DNA from 2 places in the Mixta mediterraneensis genome. Region 1 is predicted to be linked to the other one. Evidence: predicted binding sites of a transcription regulator. Region 1 holds the regulator's gene; the other holds the start of a gene.

Region 1 (3,413 bases):
GAAGGCGCCGAGTCGGCGAAAAATCGGGCCAGCAGGCCAGAAGTTGAGATTAATGCCCGCCGCGATATGTGGCGGCACTAGTCCTTGATGATAAAGCACATAAGACAGCAGCAGATAATCCATATGGCTGCGGTGGCAGGGCACATAAACAATTTCGTGGCCATCTTGCGCCAGCTGACGAACGCGTTCGCCGCCGTTCACGTTAATGCCTTGATAGAGGCGGCTCCACAACCAGCCCATGACACGATCGGTAACGCGAATCGCTTCATAGGAGAAGTCGGCCGCAATTTCTTCCATCATCTCAACCGCATTTTGCTGCGCTTTTTCATGAGAGATTTTTTTGCTGCGTGCTTCATCTTCAACCGCTTTCTCAATGGCTTTTGATTGCAACAAGCGACTGAAGAGATCCTGACGGGCTGGCAAGCGCGGCCCAATTGCAGCCAGACGCTGACGAGCAAAGTGTATACGCGCGACGCGTGCCAGCTTCTGAGCGATAGATTGATCGGTGCCATGCTCGGTCGCCATACGGCGCAGCGAAACGGTAGGAGAGAAACGCACAAAACTGTCACGCCCGTGCCAGACTACCGCGAAGAATTTTTGCACGCTATTCAATACGCGCAAATGCGGTGTATCTTCACCCTGAACCTCGCGGCCAGGCGCACGACCAAACATAACCGTCACCGGTAGCATTTGAATATCGAGATCGGGGTTATTGCGGTGTAAATCGAGATAATCATGGAAGATCTTGACCGACTCAACACTCGGCACGAAATAGGGAAATACGCGCGGCCCGTCGTGAATAAAAACGTGGCGTGGCAGCAGTGTTCCATCAATCTCCAGCGGAGAGAGGGGATCAGGGAGATCGTGTTTAATACACTGCGCGCGTAAAGTCAGTAAGTCGGCCTTCGAATCGTAAGGCAGAACATACATAATGGGCCGGGTAGGGTCCAGCCCATGTTCAGAAACGGGATCGGCCGGAATGGCCTTACTCTTTACCAAAAACGAGAGTGGTAAATTCAGTAATTTATAATAAAGTTTACGCCAACCTGACATAGACAACATGAAGCCTCTTGTTAGCAAAGCGCCGCAAGCATACCAGAAAGTGCAGCGAAGATCTGTGGTGGTGCCAACGGCACGCAGCCCAGACATTGACGTCAATTCATTGAAAGGGTTCCCATCACATGGCAAATAATGCCGTCGGTTTTATCAGAATAGTGAAAGCTGCCGGTTATTCGTGGCAAGGACTGCGCGCCGCATGGCGACACGAGGCGGCCTTCCGCCAGGAAGCGATTGCGGCTTTAATTGCGATCGTCGTGGCTTGCTGGCTGGACATAGACACAATAACCCGCGTATTAATGATTGGTGCCGTGGTATTCGTCATCATTGTTGAAATCCTGAATAGCGCCATTGAGTCGGTGGTTGATCGTATCGGACCAGAACACCATCCACTGGCGGGGCGAGCAAAAGACATGGGTTCAGCTGCTGTATTGCTGAGCATCATACTGGCCGTTTTTGTTTGGATCGCCTTGCTTTGGTCGCATTTGCGATAGGCTTTCCAGAAGCTGTCAACCGGCTGATTATTCCCCCACTTTCGGTTTCCATTTCGCCAATACCTGTATATACTCACAGCGACTGTATAAACAACCAGGGGGCGGGATGAAAGCGTTAACCAGCAGGCAGCAGCAGGTCTATGACCTGATTCGCGATCACATTAATCAAACAGGCATGCCGCCAACGCGTGCAGAAATCGCCGCGCAACTGGGCTTCCGTTCACCTAATGCGGCAGAAGAACATCTCAAAGCATTAGCGCGTAAGGGCGTAATTGAGATTGTCTCTGGTGCTTCCCGTGGGATCCGCCTGTTAATGGAAGAAGAGGCCTCTGAAGGTTTGCCGTTAATTGGCCGTGTTGCCGCCGGTGAACCCTTGCTGGCACAAGAGCACATCGAAACGCATTACAAAGTCGATCCTGATCTGTTTAAACCGGCAGCAGATTTCCTGCTGCGCGTCAGTGGTATGTCAATGAAAGACATTGGCATCATAGACGGGGATTTACTGGCAGTGCACAAAACGCAAGACGTGCGTAATGGACAGGTGGTTGTCGCGCGTATTGATGATGAAGTCACGGTAAAACGCTGGAAAAAACAGGGTTCTGTTGTGCATCTCCTGCCAGAAAACAGTGAATTCGAACCAATTATAGTCGATACGCGTGCTCAATCGCTGACAATTGAAGGCTTAGCGGTTGGTGTGGTTCGTAATGGTGAGTGGCTGTAATCCTGCGTTAGCCGCTTCCGTTCGTTGATCCTGATGCTATTCTGTCTGCCCACGTTTCGCCGCTGCTGTTTTAACTGTTGATGCAGCGGCTCTGAGCACGGATCTGCGAATGCGTTTTCTGACTGCAACCGATAAAAATCTTTGGCGGCTGGCGCTGCCCATGATCCTTTCTAATATCACCGTTCCACTGCTTGGGCTGGTCGATACCGCTGTTATTGGTCACCTTGATAGTCCGATTTATCTCGGCGGCGTAGCCGTTGGCACCACGATCACCAGCTTCCTGTTTATGCTGTTACTTTTTTTACGCATGAGTACCACCGGTTTAACAGCGCAGGCTTTTGGTGCAAATAACAAAGCTGCGCTGGCGCGCGCGCTTACGCAGCCGTTAATGTTGGCGCTGCTAGCCGGAGTAATATTTATTTTTCTACGCGATCCGGTTAGCCAACTCGCTACGCGTTTGATCGGGGGGAATCCGCAGGTACTGGAGCAGGCGACGCTGTTCATCCACATTCGCTGGCTTAGCGCCCCCGCGACGCTGGCAAACCTGGTCATCCTGGGCTGGCTGCTTGGCGTCCAGTATGCCCGGGCACCGGTGATCCTGCTGGTGGTAGGGAATCTGGTTAATATTCTGCTCGATTTATGGCTGGTGCTGGGGTTGCATTGGGAAGTAGCGGGTGCAGCGACAGCAACCGCATTAGCGGAATACGTAACGCTGGCGGTAGGCATCGCGATGGTATGGCGCGTATTAGCGCTACGCGGCATTGATATGGCTTTGATTAAGCAGAGCTGGCGTGGCGATATGGGCCGTCTGTTAAGGCTTAATCGCGACATTATGCTGCGTTCGCTGATGCTGCAACTCTGTTTTGCTTCGCTGACAATGTTGGGCGCACGTATTGGGCCTGACGTGGTGGCTGTTAATGCCGTACTGCTGATGTTTATTACTTTCACCGCTTACGCGCTTGATGGTTTTGCCTATGCTGTAGAAGCATTTGCCGGTGAAGCGCATGGCGCAAAAGACGGCAGTAAATTAATGCATGTCTGGCATGCTGCCTGTCGTCAGGCGCTGCTGGTCGCAATCATTTTTTCACTGATTTATGCCGTATTTGGCGTACAGATTGTCTCTTTGCTGACCTCTATCAATG
Region 2 (3,413 bases), on a different contig from region 1:
TTCTCTTTCCTCCCGTTTTGCCAGAACCGTGTCAGCGCAGTGGCGCAGGAAGTACCAGCTGAGACTGATATCTGCATCGAGCGTGGCGTCGGCCAGCGCGATCGTGGCCAGCACCTCATCGGATGTAAGCTCAGGTGCCACGTCTTCAAAATCATCTGCTACCCACAGGTGCACCACACAGGGTGTGTCGGGAGCAAAGCGCTGCAGGTGCGTCATCAAATCTGCAATGGTGGTGTATTTACTCATGCTGTTACCGGCGGGACTACGCCCGCCGCCTCAGGTTCAGCCGCCGTAGCTGGCCACGTTGTCAATAATCCAATCCGGGCCGGTCACGTCACGGTAGCCGTCCTCATCTTCCTCTTCGCTCCACTCCAGCGAGTCACAGCGTTCTTCCAGCTGAATGCCGCCAGAGTAGGTTGCCCATCCGCAGTAGTCGCAGCCCGCTTCGGCATACCAGTGTTCAGCGGTGACGCCGTAACGTTCCGTCAGTGCACACAGCACTTCCGGGGAGGGCGGCGACCAGGGTGTATCGAAGTCAGCGTCAAAGGACGTGTCTGCAAAGTACGACAGGTTAAGGTCGTGCGCGTGCGGCCACTTTGTCCCGCAGCGCTCAGCGGTGTCGGTATACCCGTCAGGCACCCCTTCCAGCAGGCGACCGTTGTAGCCGTTGATTTCCGCATCGAGACGCGGCGGAAGCAGCTGCAGCATGTCAAACGGCAGCGTTATGCACGGCGGCTGCTCTTCCCGGCAGAGCCGGTTCCAGACCTCGCTGAGATTCTGGCCACGCAGCGTTATCTGCCAGTCACCTCTCTTCTTTTCCCACAGCGCGGTAATAACGGCCAGCTGGTCTGCAGTGAGCGCCTCCCACGTCATGTTCCGCAGGCCACTGGCCAGCCACATCGCGTGCAGCTGCCCGCAGGTTACGGGCGTCAGTTCGGCGCCCTCACGCAGCTGCACCACCCACGCTGAAAAGGCGAGGTTCCCGGACGTGTTCTGGCCGATCGCAGTCGTCAGCGCCGGGTACGGCGCGTATTCTGTGGGCGTGACCGTCTGCAGCAGACCGGCACACCCGGCCAGAAACAGATGGATCCCCTCTCCCGCTGCGCGCAGATAACCGGGCGCCTCAGCGCTCCCTTCCATCAGCGCCCTGACCTTTGAAACTTCACTTTCCGGGCCTGTGACCCGCAGCCTGTTGGCACACCAGTTCGGCATGTCGACTCCTCCGTTAAGGTTTGCACGGTGCCATCTGCACCGTGCCGCCACGGCAGCCGGGCGGACAGCTGAGCAAACAGGGGCGGATGCGCAAGCCGCACGCGCCGCCGGAGCGGACTGAATGTCCCGCGCACGGCGGGGAACGGGTGAGCAGCCGGCGACAGCTTCCCTTGTTGGCGAAGCCGCCCGGCTAAGGTGAAGGCACGGTGCAGCCTTGTCAGGCGAAGCCCGGCAGTGACCATGGGTGCTCAAACCGGGGTCAGGCGAAGCGATGACGCCGTTAAGCAGCGGAGCGCAGCGACATCCGTCTTGGCATGACGGCCATAAGCGCAGGATAACTTTTTTAAAAAGTGCAGAAACTGCACTTTTTCAGCGTTATGATGAGAGAGAACAATGAGGAGAAATGCACATGACGGGATGGCAGCTGAGGCTGTGGCGTAAAGGTCAGCTGTGGAGCCGTGAACGGGCCGCAGCTGAACTCGGGGTGAGCCTGCGCACCTATCTGATTTATGAGAATGCCGACATCGTTAAGCGATCGGTGGCCATGGCCACGGTCACCCTGTCGCTCATTAACATCATGCCGGCACTGCAGTCCGATCAACTGAGCAAAGAGCTCCTGCTGAAGATGCTGCAGGATATGACCAGCGACGTGGCAGAAAATAAAACTGAACAGCTTTCAGGCAGATGAGCCTGTCAGACTGATTTTCCTGTTCCATCCTGCTTGTAAGATAAATTCACCTCAATAATACTGTATGCATAAACAGTATTATTCGGAGGGAAATTTATTATGCGCCACGCACTCACAGCCGCTACCAGTGCGGCCGCTATTAGCCCGGAGAACGTATCATGAAGCCTGCCGCCTATGCTCAGGGCCTGATGCCGTTCTGGCCACCTCTCAGTGCGCCCCGGGTTCGCGTACCGCTCTTTGCCGAGCCCTGTGCGGCAGGCTTCCCCTCCCCGGCCGCGGATTACGTTGAAAAGGAGCTGGACCTCAACGAGCTCTGCATCCGCCGGCGCGCCTCGACCTTTTTTGTGCGCGCCAGCGGCAGCAGCATGGAAGGCCTCGGGCTTTATGACGGCGACGTCATGGTGGTTGACCGGGCCGAGGAGGCATCGCACGGGGACATCGTGATTGCCGAGGTTGAAGGGGAATTCACCGTCAAGCGACTGCAGCTGCAGCCGCGGCTCGCGCTGCTGCCGATGAATCCGGCCTACGCCGTAATTTACCCGGAGGAGTTGCAGCTGCTCGGCGTGGTCACCTGGTGGTTCAACAGCACGCGCGCGCGCCGGAGGTAAATATGCCCATGTTTGGCCTGGCAGACGTCAACTCTTTCTACGCCAGCTGTGAGGCGCTGTTCCGCCCGGACCTGCGCGGTAAGCCCGTCGTCGTGCTTTCAAATAATGATGGCTGCGTGATCGCGCGCAGCGCCGGTGCCAAAAAGCTCGGCATCAAAATGGGCGCGCCGTGGTTCCAGATCAAAACGCAGGATTTCGCTGAGCGCGTGCATGTCTTCAGCAGTAATTATGCGCTTTATCATAGTCTTAGCATGAGGATAATGACTGCTCTTGAGGAAATGACGCCCCGGGTTGAGCAGTACAGTATTGACGAAATGTTCCTGGATCTGACCGGCATCGATGGCTGCGAGGACTTTGAACACTTTGGCCGGCGCCTGCGCGCGCACGTGCTGGCCACAACCGGGCTGACCGTGGGCGTGGGCATGGGACCGACCAAAACCCTGGCGAAATCCGCGCAGTGGGCCAGCAAGGAGTGGAAACAGTTCCGCGGCGTGCTGGCACTCACGCCAGGCAACCCGAAACGCACCGAAACGCTGCTGGCCAATCAGCCCGTAGAGGAAGTCTGGGGCGTTGGCCGGCGCATCGGCAAAAGACTGAACGTCATGGGGATCAGCAATGCCCTGCAGCTGGCGCGCGCGCACCCTGCCCTCATCCGCAAAGATTTCAACGTGGTGCTGGAGAGGACCGTACGGGAACTGAACGGCGAGTCATGCATTCCGATCGAGGAACTCCCGCCGGCCAAGCAGCAGATTTGCTGCTCCAGGTCCTTCGGCGAGCGCATCACCTCAAAGGTGGCCATGCAGCAGGCGCTCTGCCAGTACGCCACGCGTGCGGCGGAGAAGCTCCGGGGGGAACGACAGTTCTGCCGGCGCATCAGCGTATTTATCCGGACTTCACCCCACGCG

Evidence for each region. Region 1 encodes LexA, which represses DNA repair genes until DNA is damaged. Its sites were predicted from a motif close to TNCTGTATGTACATACAGNA; they were not measured.
Region 2: umuD (translesion error-prone DNA polymerase V autoproteolytic subunit) is a predicted target of LexA. The motif match lies at 1,959-1,978, and genes of this name have one in related genera.

What each region holds. Positions count from the first base shown of each region.
Region 1 is NZ_JASUAZ010000040.1:10,262-13,674, reverse strand. Features, by position in the region: gene plsB (glycerol-3-phosphate 1-O-acyltransferase PlsB) at 1-1,053, opposite strand, end outside; gene QRY16_RS17515 (diacylglycerol kinase) at 1,182-1,550, shown strand; gene lexA (transcriptional repressor LexA) at 1,657-2,271, shown strand; gene dinF (MATE family efflux transporter DinF) at 2,381-3,413, shown strand, end outside.
Region 2 is NZ_JASUAZ010000055.1:15,179-18,591, reverse strand. Features, by position in the region: gene QRY16_RS19730 (hypothetical protein) at 1-246, opposite strand, end outside; gene QRY16_RS19725 (DUF1281 domain-containing protein) at 283-1,140, opposite strand; gene QRY16_RS19720 (XRE family transcriptional regulator) at 1,622-1,900, shown strand; gene umuD (translesion error-prone DNA polymerase V autoproteolytic subunit) at 2,059-2,508, shown strand; gene umuC (translesion error-prone DNA polymerase V subunit UmuC) at 2,517-3,413, shown strand, end outside.